3 regions of the Paenibacillus wynnii genome follow, and region 1 is predicted to be linked to each of the others. Evidence: riboswitches for the same ligand, from Rfam matches in the RefSeq annotation. Region 1 holds a riboswitch; each other region holds the start of a gene.
The links. A riboswitch is a leader RNA that binds a small molecule or an ion and turns the genes downstream of it on or off. The one in region 1 is predicted to bind thiamine pyrophosphate.
Positions count from the first base shown of each region.

Region 2: another riboswitch for thiamine pyrophosphate. It lies ahead of thiC (phosphomethylpyrimidine synthase ThiC); the one in region 1 lies ahead of PWYN_RS09740 (ABC transporter substrate-binding protein).
Region 3: another riboswitch for thiamine pyrophosphate. It lies ahead of PWYN_RS18745 (ABC transporter ATP-binding protein); the one in region 1 lies ahead of PWYN_RS09740 (ABC transporter substrate-binding protein).

Region 1 is NZ_JQCR01000002.1:1,597,433-1,602,179, forward strand. Features, by position in the region: gene PWYN_RS09735 (hypothetical protein) at 1-1,373, shown strand, start outside; TPP riboswitch at 1,402-1,512, shown strand; gene PWYN_RS09740 (ABC transporter substrate-binding protein) at 1,673-2,713, shown strand; gene PWYN_RS09745 (thiamine-binding protein) at 2,945-3,238, shown strand; gene PWYN_RS09750 (ABC transporter permease) at 3,235-3,996, shown strand; gene PWYN_RS09755 (ABC transporter ATP-binding protein) at 4,077-4,747, shown strand, end outside.
Region 2 is NZ_JQCR01000002.1:1,220,150-1,224,896, reverse strand. Features, by position in the region: gene PWYN_RS08090 (DUF554 domain-containing protein) at 1-53, shown strand, start outside; gene PWYN_RS28625 (zinc ribbon domain-containing protein) at 83-319, shown strand; gene PWYN_RS27930 (S-layer homology domain-containing protein) at 420-1,865, shown strand; TPP riboswitch at 2,511-2,617, shown strand; gene thiC (phosphomethylpyrimidine synthase ThiC) at 2,787-4,574, shown strand.
Region 3 is NZ_JQCR01000003.1:736,386-741,132, reverse strand. Features, by position in the region: gene PWYN_RS18755 (DHA2 family efflux MFS transporter permease subunit) at 89-1,609, opposite strand; gene PWYN_RS18750 (TetR/AcrR family transcriptional regulator) at 1,801-2,385, shown strand; TPP riboswitch at 2,476-2,579, shown strand; gene PWYN_RS18745 (ABC transporter ATP-binding protein) at 2,564-3,448, shown strand; gene PWYN_RS18740 (ABC transporter permease) at 3,429-4,208, shown strand; gene PWYN_RS18735 (ABC transporter substrate-binding protein) at 4,205-4,747, shown strand, end outside.

The DNA of each region.
Region 1 (4,747 bases):
AGCAAGGTGAGTCCCAAGAGCTTGAGCAACAACTGGTGAGAGATGGCTTCACACGCTTTTATCTCGATAAAAGTGAGCTTGAGGATGCCTACTACGGAGAAGGCTACTGTGTATCCCACAAAAACATGGAACGGGTCTATCTGCCTTTTGCCGCCCATGTATTGTTCCCAAAGAAGGAAGACAAGGATTCCTTCCATCGCTTTTCCCGGGTGAATGGACTGGATTGCCTACTGGAAATGCCGCTGAACAATCTTCCTTTTCGGATATTATCCACGGATGTATTCCTCTGTCCCTTTCAGTTGGGTTTCGTAACGATTCGAGTTGATCTTGGCTCCCAGAAGCTCCCGTTCAGTCGGGCCCTGGAGTTTGCAGACCGATTCCGTACATTGGAGGATGTGTCCAAGAAGGATTCCCATACACACATTCATCATAATGGCCGCGTGTTCGAACAGGTGGGAGATTTCGTGTTCAGTGAGCTGGTGCCCGGTCTTCGTTCTTGTCTGGATTCCTCGGAGCTGAGCGGAGCCTACTTTGAGACCTTGCCTTATTTCGTAGATGAGCGGATGCTTGTACAAGCCTTTTACCAATTTGAAGAAGATGCCGAGATTGATATCCACCTCCGGTATAGAGCCTCTCAACTGGATGGTATCAATCTCAAAGGACAACCTCATAAGAGTGCCAGTGATCCTACCTACATCGACAATTATTGCAGCACCCATTCCTATAACCGATGGGGACCCAACACTTATTACATGACCAACGAGCAAACCTTCTGCTGTCTTACGCGGGAGGGATCAGATATCTCCACCAATCTTGCCAACGAGATGTACGGGGAATATTATTATGGACTGTTATTGAGTGTTTTCCACAAAATCGTATTGCTCAAGCTGGCAAATATGCATTCGCGGCTGCGGATCGATAACGATTATGAGCAAATTGAGAATCTGATCTATTCCATTAACCGCTTCTCGGCTAAATTTTATTTCCTGGAGCTTATTTCGCAATCACAGGGGCGGGAAATCTTTTTACAGATGCGGAAGGTATATGGCAATGACGCTTTATTCGTAGAAGTAAAACAGACACTGGATGACCTGTTTCAGTATCAGGATAAGTTTCAGTCCAAACGGCGGGATAATCTTCTTATGATTCTTACGGTATATACTGTTATCAGCGGAATCTATGGTATGAATCAGGTCATTGAAGATCTAAAGGGTCAGATTAAGTGGAGTAAAATGCTGGAGTATTCTCCTTTTGAATACCTGGCCTTATTTTTAGCGATGACCGGTATTGTAGTAAGTCTCTCGCTTACCGTGCGGGCATTGTGGGGAAGAATTCAGGATCGCCGCAAGAAAAGGTTTCATCTTGAAGATTAATCGTCTATAATACACCGTAACCCGCTAACTTTATAAGCAGGGGTGCTGGAATTGGCCGGCTGAGATTGTATCCCATAAGATACTGACCCTTATACCTGATCTGGATAATGCCAGCGTAGGAAACGCCATAAGTCTTGGTTCCTGTAACCATAACTAATTCAAGCGCCTGCCGCGTCCCGATCTTCGGGGCGCTTTTTTGGTATTTCGGATTGTTCAATTTGTACGGTGAGACGGGAATAGATCAGGAGATGTCAGGCTTAGCCTTACGTTTCCGCACATTCAAAGGAGAGAAACAGAAAATGGGAGTCAAAAAAGTACTAATGTTGTGCCTTACCTGCATGCTGGTTATTGCTATTGCCGGATGCGGCAGTACTAACGGAAACACGGGTGCTGCCCCGGAAGCAACTACTGCTGCAGCTACAGATGCACCCAAGACACTCACTAAAATTAAGGTTGCCCTCGACTGGACGCCGAATACCAATCATACCGGACTTTATGCAGCCAAGGATCTTGGCTATTATACTGAGGAAGGTCTGGATGTAGAGATCGTGCAGCCGGGCGCTGCAGGCGCGGATACCATGGTTGCCTCCGGCGAAGCAGCTTTTGGAATTAGCGCTCAAGAGGCTTTAACATTGGCTCGCCTTCAAGGAGTGCCACTGGTCTCCATTGCTGCCATCATTCAGCATAATACATCCGGTTTTGCAGCTCCGAAGGACCGCAATATCAAGACCCCTAAAGATTTCGAGGGCAAAACCTATGGAGGCTGGGGCTCTCCTGCCGAGGAAGCAGCCATGAAAGCGATTATGGATCCTGATGGCGGCGATGTTAAGAAAGTAAAAATTGTCAATATTGGTGAAGCCGATTATTTCACAGCTGTTAAACGTGATATTGATTTTGCCTGGATATTCTATGCTTGGACAGGGATTGAAGCTGAACTGCGCGGAGAGCCGCTGGATATGCAGTATCTGAAGGACTACGCACCGCAACTAGATTATTACACCCCTGTGCTTACCACAAGTGAGAAAGCGATTGCCGAGAATCCGGAACTGGTGAAGGCATTCTTGAAGGCTACGTCGAAAGGATATCAATATGCCATCGACAAACCGGAAGAAGCTGCTGCCATTCTAACCAAAGCTGTACCTGACTTAGATGCCAAGCTGGTTCTTGCCAGTCAGAAATGGCTCAGCCCGAAATATACGGAAGATGCTGCCCGCTGGGGTGAGCAAAAGGCTGAAGTGTGGAAAAACTACGCAGACTGGATGTATGGTCTAAAGCTGCTGGATAAACCACTGGATACTACCAAAGCATTTACAAATGACTTTTTGCCGGACGGGCAGTAAAATCTTACAATAAAATAAACAATAGGAAAGTAGGAACGAAGGGGGATTTTGGAACTGTAGGAGCGTTAGCGACCGCCTTTGTCTCCGGATTTACACCGCTAGTAGGCGGAACAAAATCAAATAAATCTGGAGACAACAGCGGCCGGAAGTCCAACATTCACCGTAGTGACGACCGACCCTTTTTGCGAAATATTTAGTTTATTTTACTTCAAACTGAAAGGATGATTTCACATGGCAAATACCCTATTAAGCATTCAAGTGATCCCAAAAACTCCGAACAATGAGGATTCCATCCCGTATGTGGACAAGGCTATCGAAGTTATTCAGCAATCCGGTGTTAAGCATCAGGTGAATCCGCTGGATACGACCATGGAAGGGGAACTGACAGAGCTGCTCGAGATCGTCCGCCAGATGCATGAAGCGTTGGTTGCGGCAGGCAGCCCAAGCGTGATTTCGCAGATCAAGATCGCTCATAACCCGAACGGAATCAGCATGGATAAACTGACGGAGAAATATCGGCCGTGAGATCAACCTGGAAGCAAATATGGCCGCCACTTGTGGCGGTCGTCTTCTTTTTAGCCGTATGGCAGCTGTCCGTGTCACTCTTCCATATTGAAGCGTGGATTCTACCGAGTCCGACAGATATCGCCCGGGAGTCTACCAGCAACGCTGCAGGAATTGGGGAACATACGGTTGCAACGCTTCGCCTTACTTTGATCGGCTTTCCCATAGGAACGGCGGTAGGGCTGATAGTTGCTTTATTGCTGCACCTGCTGCCTTGGGCCAAACGTGCTTTGTATCCACTGCTTATCCTGAGTCAGAATGTCCCTTCCATCGCACTTGCACCGCTGCTCGTCATCTGGTTTGGCTTTGGCCTGCTGCCGAAGATTGTCCTCATTACCTTAGTTTGTTTCTTTCCTATTGCTGTTGCTACGATGGGTGGACTCTCCCAAAGTGACCGAATGATGATGAACTATATGAAAATGGCGGGTGCAAGCAAGTGGCAGATATTCACCAAGTTGGAGCTCCCTTCATCCTTGCCTTCACTATTCTCCGGTTTGAAAATATCCGCCACCTATGCCGTTATGGGGGCCGTGGTCGCAGAGTGGATCGGTGCGGATAAAGGCATCGGGTATTATATGCTCTTGCAAAAATCAGCCTATCGTACAGACCGGGTGTTCGTCGCTATTGCGATCATCGTACTGCTCAGTCTGGTGCTGTTCGCAATTATTGCGCTACTGGAGAAATGGCTTGTACGCTGGAAACCTCGCCGCAATTCATAGAAAGGAAGGTGTGTCCGATGTCCGATGTGACGCAGATTCCCCACAGAAATATTGAGAAATCAGATTCTACACTTAATCGCATGACACCTCCTGCTCTTGAAGTTAGCGGCATCTCCAAATCCTTCTCTCACCGCCGCCGCGAGACGGAAGTACTCCATAAGGTTTCACTCCAAGTGGAGCCGCAGGAATTTGTATCTATTGTCGGCCCTTCAGGCTGCGGAAAAAGCACCTTATTCCATATTATCGGCGGTCTGGAGTCGCCCGATGCCGGAACCATAAGCATGAACGGAAAAATTGTTACAGGACAGCGCGGAAAGATCAGCTATATGCCGCAACAGCCTGCCCTATTTCCTTGGCGAACCATCGAGGATAACGTACTTCTCGCCAGTGAGATTACGGGAGAGATCCGGGATCAGGCTCGGGAGGAAGCCCGGCATTGGCTTGCCAAAGTCGGATTAACCGGGTTCGAACGGTCTTACCCGCATATGCTGTCCGGTGGAATGCAGCAACGGGCCGCCTTCCTTCGCGCACTATTGGCCCCGCAAGAACTGATGCTGCTAGATGAACCGTTCAGTGCGCTGGATGCGCTCACCCGCAGTGAAATGCAGCGGTGGCTGCTGGAATTGTGGGAGGAGAATCGCCGCTCCGTATTATTCATCACGCATAATATTGAAGAAGCGCTGCTTCTCTCCAACCGGATATATGTCTTTTCCGGACGTCCCGGCTCCATATTGCACACCATAGATATCCC
Region 2 (4,747 bases), 380 kb from region 1:
GTATAGTAATAGCCGTAGTATTAGTTACTGTGCTGTACGCATTTCAGGGATAAAGGGAAATAAGAATTGCCAGAGCTGCGGCATGCCGCTTGCTCGTGACGAACAACGCGGCGGGACCGAGGAAGATGGCAGTAAAAGCAAGAAATACTGCAGCCACTGCTACCACAATGGTAAGTTCACCCAGCCCGATCTTACCTCGGAAATGATGAAAGCAAGAGTTCAGCAGAAGCTGGTGGAATTTGGTTTTCCTAAGTTCATGACCGGTATGTTTACGCGTAATATCCCAAAGCTCGAGCGTTGGCGAAATAACTGCTTGTAAAAAGTGGTTAGAACCTGTTCCTGCGGAGCGTCCTCTCAACTATTCTAGAAATCCTGTCGATATAATGATCAGGATATCTATGGAATAGGAGAATGGGGATATGACATTCATGATAAGGGACAACGCTAGAAAATACCCGAAGCTGCATAAGCTGGCAGCCTTCACAGCAGGTCTGCTGCTCTCCTCTAATATATTGCTGATTCATCCTTTGAGTACCTCGGCTGCCAGTCGAAATGAGCCAAGTGCATGGGCGGCCGAAGAGGTTACCAAAGCCTACGTACAGAGCCTTGTTCCTTATGGTCTTATGAGTAATTTTCAGAACGCAATTACTAGAGCGGAGCTAAGCCAGATTGCCGTTCGTTTATATGAGAATATGACGGGACTCCAGGCAGCCATGCCTGCCGTGAATCCGTTCAAGGATACGAAAGATGAGAATGTACTAAAGGCTTATGCGCTTAACATAGTCGGTGGAATGGGCAACCGAAGCTTTGCGCCGAATGAGCCTGTCACCCGTGAACAAATCGCGGTCATGTTATATAACACGCTTCAAAAGGCGGGTATAGCTGATAGGTTGAATAGCAGCAGCCCACCTACGTTCACGGACGCAAGCGCTGTGGCTGGCTGGGCGGGAAGTGCCGTGAACAAGCTTTCCTCCAGCGGTATTTTACAAGGGACGGAGTCCAAGGGGGGGATAGCGTTCCAACCGAAGGCTAAAGCATCACGTGAGCAAATCTTTGTACTGGCGTTTCGGATCTATGATCTCTATGGGCCGGTCTTTGTTAGAAATGAACATGAGCTGCTGGGGGCCATCGAGCAATCAGACAAACCTCTCCTCTTTCAAGACGACCGTACGAAAAAAATCTATGAGGAATCAGTACGGGTCAATACAGAAATTATCAAGCCGGGCATGAGTGACATGGAGAAGGAGATCGCCATCCATGACTATATTATTCTTCACACCGTTTACGATTACGACAACTACCTGAAGGATACATTGCCGGACGACGTGTTCAGCGCCTATGGTGTCCTATTCAACGGAAGCGCTGTATGCCAAGGTTACGCCTATGCAGCACATCTGCTGCTGGAGCTGGCCGGTATAGATTCAGAGATAGTGATAGGAACGGCGGACGGCATAAGTCATGCGTGGAATAAAGTGAAGATTGACAATGAATATTATAATTTGGACGTTACTTGGGATGATCCGGTTCCAGATGAAAAGGGAAGATTAATATATAGCTATTTCAACGTTACGGATAAGGAACTCATGAAGGATCATATCTGGGAGACAGTAAAGTGGCCTGAAGCTACGGCGATATCGAAGAATTATTATGAGTATAAAGATCTTGTTGTACACAGCGCTATGGAACTGAAGGAGAGGATTGCCAAGACTATTGCAGCCCATGAGACGGAGTTGAGCATCAAGCCTGCTTATGAGGGAGATGCGATTGCTGACCTTACTGCCGCAATGGCTTCGAGCCAGGTGTTATCTGGATATTCATATTCCTATAACGGCATGTCTCTTTCGCTTACATTGGAATATCGTTAGGCAGCCTATACATGATCATGCAATACTAAGCTAGATTAAGCATGACAAGGCCAGACAAGGCCAGACTAAACAAGACTAGACCTGACTAAGCCAGACTAAGCCAGACTAAGCAACCAGAGAGCTTTACGAGGACTGTGTGAGTTTTTAAGTGTACTTTCTACAACTAAAACATCCAAATTAATGGAGTCTCTTAGTGTAGTTGCACAAAGTACACTTATATTTATGATATTCGGCGATAATGCCCCTTTAGCCAGAGTTTAGATGTATTTATTACAATTAAAGCCCTGCGAGAGTTGTTTTTGCATCAGTTAAGTGTATAAAGTGCAACTAAACTAAGATCACCCTTTGGCTAGCCTTGTTTTGCGATTAACGTGGGTTCCGTTACTCATCATCCGCATCCCTTTAATTTAATGGTGTGAATACAAGCAACCGTCTGACTGGAGCGATAGATGAGTAGTTACAAGTTGAGTCATTGCCTGAGAATCATTTACTGAAATCTCCTGAGATTCATTTGCTTAAATTGCTTGATTAGTCGCTAACGTAGTTTACTCTGCGAAGGTAAGAACCGAAGATATACAATTTCTGATGGATAAACTTAAGTTGACAAATGATGGGTTTCTCTGTAACTTATAACTAACTTAAATAAGAAACCACTAGGGGAGCCTGAATGGGCTGAGACGGGAAAATTGAATTCCTGGACCCTTGAACCTGATCTGGATTATACCAGCGTAGGAAAGTGGAGTCGGACTCTTTTTTCATGGTTGGCCTTGGCCGTTTATGGATAAAGCCGCTCCATTGTGGAGCGGCTTTTTTGCGCGCACTCTTATTTGTTGCTGCCAAATAAGCGAATGCTTCTGAAGTGAGTTTTATACTTCTCGGACTCACTGAAGTGTCGCTTACAAACCTTTAGGAGGAATGTAAATGCCTAGCCAAGCGAAGAAAGATACGATTGATCTGTCGGCTTTTCCAGGAAGTCGTAAGGTGTATGTGGAGGGATCGCGGCCCGATATTCAAGTACCCATGCGCGAGATTACATTGAGCCGAACATCGGGTACCAGCGGGGAAGAGGAGAATGCTCCAGTCCGTGTCTATGATACTAGCGGGGCTTATACTAACGACGAAGCGCATAGTGATATTCGTCAGGGTTTAACGCCTCATCGTTTTTTGTGGATTGGAAGTCGTGGAGATTCGGAAGCCTATGAAGGAAGAACTATCAAACCGGAGGATAATGGGAATGCCACGGGTAAGTCGGGTGTGGAGATATTTCCAGGATTACAGCGGCGTCCGCTTAGAGCCAAAAAGGGCCGGAATGTCAGTCAACTTTATTACGCACGGAAAGGGATTATTACGTCGGAAATGGAGTTTATAGCCATCCGTGAGAATGTTACACCTGAGTTTGTAAGAGATGAGGTAGCCAGCGGCCGCGCAATTATACCTGCCAATATTAATCATCCTGAGAGTGAACCTATGATTATCGGGCGGAATTTCCTAGTGAAAATCAACGCCAATATCGGCAACTCCGCCGTGTCCTCGTCTATTGAGGAAGAGGTGGAGAAGATGAGATGGGCCACACGCTGGGGCGCGGATAATATCATGGATCTATCGACAGGCAAAAACATTCACACTACCCGCGAATGGATTATCCGCAACTCCCCTGTACCTATCGGAACAGTGCCCATCTATCAGGCTTTGGAAAAGGTGAACGGGAAGGCCGAGGATTTAAATTGGGAGGTTTACCGGGATACGCTGATCGAGCAAGCGGAGCAGGGAGTGGACTATTTTACGATTCATGCCGGAGTGCTGCTTCGTTATATTCCACTGACCGCAGGGCGGATGACAGGTATTGTCTCACGTGGTGGATCAATTATGGCGGCGTGGTGCCTTGCACATCATCAGGAGAACTTTTTATATACCCATTTTGAGGATATTTGTGAGATTATGAAGGCTTACGATGTGGCATTCTCCCTGGGAGACGGGCTGCGGCCAGGTTCTATCGCCGATGCCAATGATGAGGCTCAATTTGCCGAACTGGAAACGTTGGGTGAATTAACATCGCTGGCATGGAAGCATGATGTTCAGGTAATGGTGGAGGGGCCAGGTCATGTGCCGATGCATCTGATCAAAGAGAACATGGATAAGCAGCTAGAGCTTTGCCATGGAGCTCCTTTTTACACATTAGGCCCCTTAACAACAGATATTGCTCCCGGCTATGACCATATCACCTCGGCGATTGGAGCGGCTATGATCGGTTGGTTCGGCACAGCTATGCTCTGTTATGTAACTCCAAAGGAACATCTGGGGTTGCCCAATAAGGATGATGTACGGGAAGGCGTTATAACCTATAAAATCGCTGCCCATGCAGCCGACTTGGCGAAGGGTCACAAGGGTGCACAGGATCGGGACAACGCCCTCTCGAAAGCGCGCTTCGAATTCCGTTGGCGTGACCAGTTTCATTTGTCGCTCGACCCGGAGCGGGCACTTGAGTATCACGATGAGACTCTTCCTGCCGAAGGAGCCAAAACTGCTCACTTTTGCTCGATGTGTGGTCCCAAGTTCTGCAGCATGCGCATTTCTCATGATATCCGGGATACGGCGAAACAGCAGCAAGAACATGAGAAGGAACACGAGCCGGATGTGGAAGCCATTGCGGCCGGAATGAGGGACAAAGCAGCGGAGTTTAAAGGCGGCGGAAGTGTGATTTATAAGTAGAAAATCGACACTATTGTAAATTCGGTTGGAGACCCATCGGCAATAATTCAATTAAGTGTTGCAAATTTCCATAAACGGTGGTTATGTGCTTGATAAGAACGGGAATGAGATTTAAAGTAGTAGTTATACTTAAGTTTGGGGACCCTTTTAATCGATGGGTGTCATCCTACAAG
Region 3 (4,747 bases), on a different contig from region 1:
CGGATAAAAATACCCTCGCAGCCCATGAAGCTACGAGGGTATAAACAAATTTGTATGTTAATGAATGATTATTCCTTACTAGAGAACTTTACCCATGCATGATTTCGGGTCTAACCTTCTTCTTGGACCCGTCTTCTTCGCCTTTGCTTCCTCTGCGCAGTAAGAGTCCCAACACTGCACCACCTATTGCTACGAACATCATGATATGGAAGGTATCATCAAATCCTTTGGCCAGTACAAGCTGTGTAGCGTGCAAAACTGCTTCTGGCGTAGACTCTCCAACAGAAGCACCGGCTTGTGCTGCAGCTTCCCTCATTTCAATCCCCCGTGCAGCAGCTCTGGAACTAAGTATAGTAACCAGTGTCGATACCGCCAAGGAATTAATAACCTGCTGCATCGAATTAGTCAACGAAGTCACCCGATTGACGAGATCCCGCGGCGCTTTGTTGAGCAAATGTGTATTCATAGGCATCATCATCATCCCCATGCCGGCTCCGCACATGATCAATGGCAGAATAACATCCCTGCTCTCCGTTGTAAGATCAACATGTGAATACTGGTATAGAGCACCCGATACCAGACTCAATCCGCAAACCACAAGCCAGCGTACCCCTATTTTATCAAATAGTATTCCGGCGATCGGCATCATAATTCCGGAAGCTATCGCTTGGGGGAGTAGGGTTAGACCGGTATCAAATGCCCCAAATCCACGTGCTTGCTGCAGAAATTGTGGTAATAAAAACAAGGCCCCATACAGGGCGAACTGAGCCACCCACTGAACTAATATGCCTGCGCTGAAGTCTATTGAGCGGAGTACTCGCAATTCCAACAGCGGAGTTCGAGTACGTAATTCAACTATAACAAAAGCAATTAAAGCTACAGCACCGACTGACAACCCAATAAGAGTCTTATCGGAACTCCAGCCCTGAGCTCCTTGACTTACCCCATAAGATAATGAAGCAAAGGCTAACGGTCCCAGGATCATGCCATATTTATCGACTCCGGCAACCTGACTTTTCTCTACCTTAGGCAGTTTTCTTAACCCAATGAACAAACATACGATACCGATTGGAATGTTAATCAGAAAGATCCAACGCCAGGAATGGTATTGAACTAACCATCCGGATAACACGGGTCCTATCGCCGGAGCAAACAATACCGGGATGCCCATAATCCCCATTACTACACCGACCTTGCTCATTGGACTCAGTCTATAGACATAAGCCATGGCTACCGGCAGCACGCAACCTCCGCCAAGTCCTTGTATTACACGGAATGCGATAAGCCACTCGGCACTGCTTGGTGTAGCACATAGTATGGATCCGATTGTAAATAATACGATAGCACTCAAAAATACAGTCTTGGCTCCAAATCGGTCGGATAACCAACCAGAAAGGGGAATCACTGAGGCTTGGGCCAACATATACCCGGTAACCACCCATTGCAATGTATTCAAATTCGTATGAAAGTCCACTACCAGAGTAGATAAAGCTACATTCATCGCAGTACTGTCCAGCACAACCATAAATACGCCCGCTATGATCGCAATAAGCGGAACTAAAATACTGGATATCCGAAAGTCCGCATCTGACTTCATCGTTTGTTCCATTCTCTTTCTCCTCCTAATAACCCCTTGCACGAGTATCATTGACCTCTTCGCGGGTATATCTATATAATTGATTGATCGGACAACTGTCCGTTTCTCCATCCATTAGTTTACGGACAATTGTCCGCTATGTCAATTAGATTCTGCATCATTACTTAACACTATTAATTTCTATTAAAGGAGTCCCTTCTCTTATGGCTAATGATCCCTATATACAGAAAATTTTGGAGGCCGCCGGACAGCTTTTTACCGAAAATGGTCTGGATGCGGTCAGTATGTATAGTATTGCTAAAAAAGCCGGCATTGGACAGGGTTCCTTATACCGCCGCTTCAGTGATAAAGGTGAAATTTCTTCAGCTCTCCTACTGGACAGTACTGAGAGATTCTTAAGGCTAATGGAGCAAGAGGTTCAGCAGTCCGGTTCCGAGATTCCTGCATTGGAGCGTCTTCAGAACAGTATTGAGAGAGTTATCGATTTCATCGCTCAACATGCGGAGCTGCTGCAGCTTATTAAGTCTGAATTCACCGGTAAAAAACAGCTCACCCACTTCGAACATCCTTTTTTCCAAAGACTAAGTGCAGTGCTGGCCGAGCTGATTCAACAAGCTTCCGACCGTAATGAAATCATCTCCGTGAACCCCAAATTTGCTGCTACAGCATTGATTTCCGTACTCAGTCCAGACCTCTATTTGTACCAGCAAAAGGTTCACGGAGATTCCAAAGAACAGATCGTAAAAGGCATAATTACGCTGTTTGTGACAGGACTCCGTAAATCTTAGTATTGAAAAGGCTAAAGTCTCTCCCAACTCTTTACATATCGATAAGATATGGTATATTTAAAACCACTTAAGAATTCAATATCGACCTATTTATTTCACTAGGGGAGTCTACTTGACTGAGATGGAGTTCAACCTCCGGACCCTTGGAACCTGATCTGGATCATACCAGCGGAGGGAAGTGGAACCGGACTTTCAAGTGATGCATACCTATGCAGACGAGAATTTTGGGCCCATTCATTTCCTTTGGAGATGGATGGGTCTTATTTGTTTGGAAGGGGGTTTGTCTACGAACACAATGATCTCTATTAATGATTTGTCCTACTCTTTTGACCCACAACGGAAATACTCAGTTTTATCAGAATTGTCTATGAAAGTTAAACATGGAGAGTTCGTCTCTGTCATTGGCCCCAGCGGTTGTGGGAAAAGTACGCTTTTCAAGATTATCGCAGGACTGTCGGAACCTACTAACGGCGATATCATCTGGCAAGAAGCTAGCTCCACTGCAACTACCCGATTAGGGAACATTGCCTACATGCCTCAACAAGACCTTTTACTGCCCTGGAGGACGGTATTGGACAATTGTCTTCTGCCGTGGGAAGTAACTCAGAACCGCTCAAAAGCGGAAACGATCTCGATGATACGCGAGATGCTGGAGCGCTTTGGTCTTGCAGAAGTGGAACAAGCTTATCCGAATGAATTATCGGGTGGTATGAGGCAGCGGATCGCTTTTTTAAGAACCCTTGTAACCGGAGCGGAGCTTATGCTGCTGGATGAACCTTTTGGCGCTCTTGACGCTATAACTAAACGGGAAATGCACAAGTGGCTTACCGGGTTATGGGATGGGCTTGCGAAGACGGTTCTATTCATTACACATGATCTGGAGGAAGCGATTCTGCTTAGTGATCGAATCTACCTAATGTCCGGCAGTCAATCAAAAGCTCCAATGCAGGAATTCATCGTTGATTTACCAAGACCAAGGCACTCTGCTATGAATTATGATCCGCGGTTTCTGAAGTTGCGGGAGGATTTGGAGAGACGACTTTATGATACTCACACCTCTTAAACGTTATCTTAGAGATTATGGACTTGCCCTCCTCCTTCTCCTCTTCCTTCTCGTGTGCTGGGAGACCGTTGTTCGTCTGAAATGGATTCCATCGTTTATCCTTCCGGCTCCTACGTCCATTTGGAATGCTCTAGTCGAGAATCGGCGGTTGTTATTTGGGCAGCATCTACCGGCTACTCTTCAGGAAGTAATTATGGGATTCATTCTTTCTGTTGTCTTAGGCTCATTGTTAGGTACCGGAATGCATTTGTCCCGTAGGCTAGAAAAAGCACTATATCCCTTCATTATCATCAGTCAGACGATCCCGTTAATCGCTCTCTCGCCCATCTTCATATTTTGGTTCGGTTATTCGCTGGCAGGCAAGGTTGCCGTTGTCTTCTTAACAGCATTCTTTCCGGTAGTGGTGGGTAGCTTTGATGGATTACGCAAGGGGGGTGAAGGCTACAGAGAGCTATTATTAACTATGGGCGCAAACCGATGGCACCTGCTTACAAAGATCCAGATTCCGCTGGCACTGCCCTCATTTTTTTCCGGCTTGAAACTATCGATTGTATATTGTGTGATCGGAGCAACGATTGGCGAATGGCTCGGGGGCAGCAAGGGCCTTGGTTATTTCAGCCGCCGTATGGCCGGGAATCTGCAAAGTGATGAGATGTTCGCGGCCGTATTCTTGCTGTCTGCACTTGGCCTTGTCCTTTTTCTAATCCTAGTCTTGCTTGAAAAAATTCTATTCATGAAAAGAGGTTCATCCAACTCATGATGTATACCAATACTAAATTAAGAGTGTCAGTCTCCCTATTACTACTTTGCATCTTTCTAATTCTAGGCGGTTGTTCGGCGGGTAAATCTAAACAGCCTTTGCAGAAGCTTACCCTTATGCTCGACTGGTATCCGAATGCCGTGCACTCTTTATTTTATGCAGCGGAGAGCCAAGGCTTTTTTGCTGAAGAAGGTCTGGATGTAGAAATCCGAATGCCTGCGGACGGCAATGACGGCCTGAAGCTAGTCGCGGCTAATCAGATTGATCTGGCACTTAGCTATCAACCTCAGGTACTCATGGCCCGCGCTGAGCAAATCCCGGTGCAATCCATCGCTGCCATAGTCAGACATCCACTGAATCATCTGCTGATTCCCGCAGAAGGTGCAGTACAACGTCCTAAAGATTTGATGGGTAAAAGTATCGGTTACTCCTCCATCCCTCTATATGAAGCAATGGTGAAGACAATGATTAAGAATGATGGCGGAGATCCGCAGAGTGCAAACCTGATCGATGTTGGATTTGATCTTATCCCGGCAATT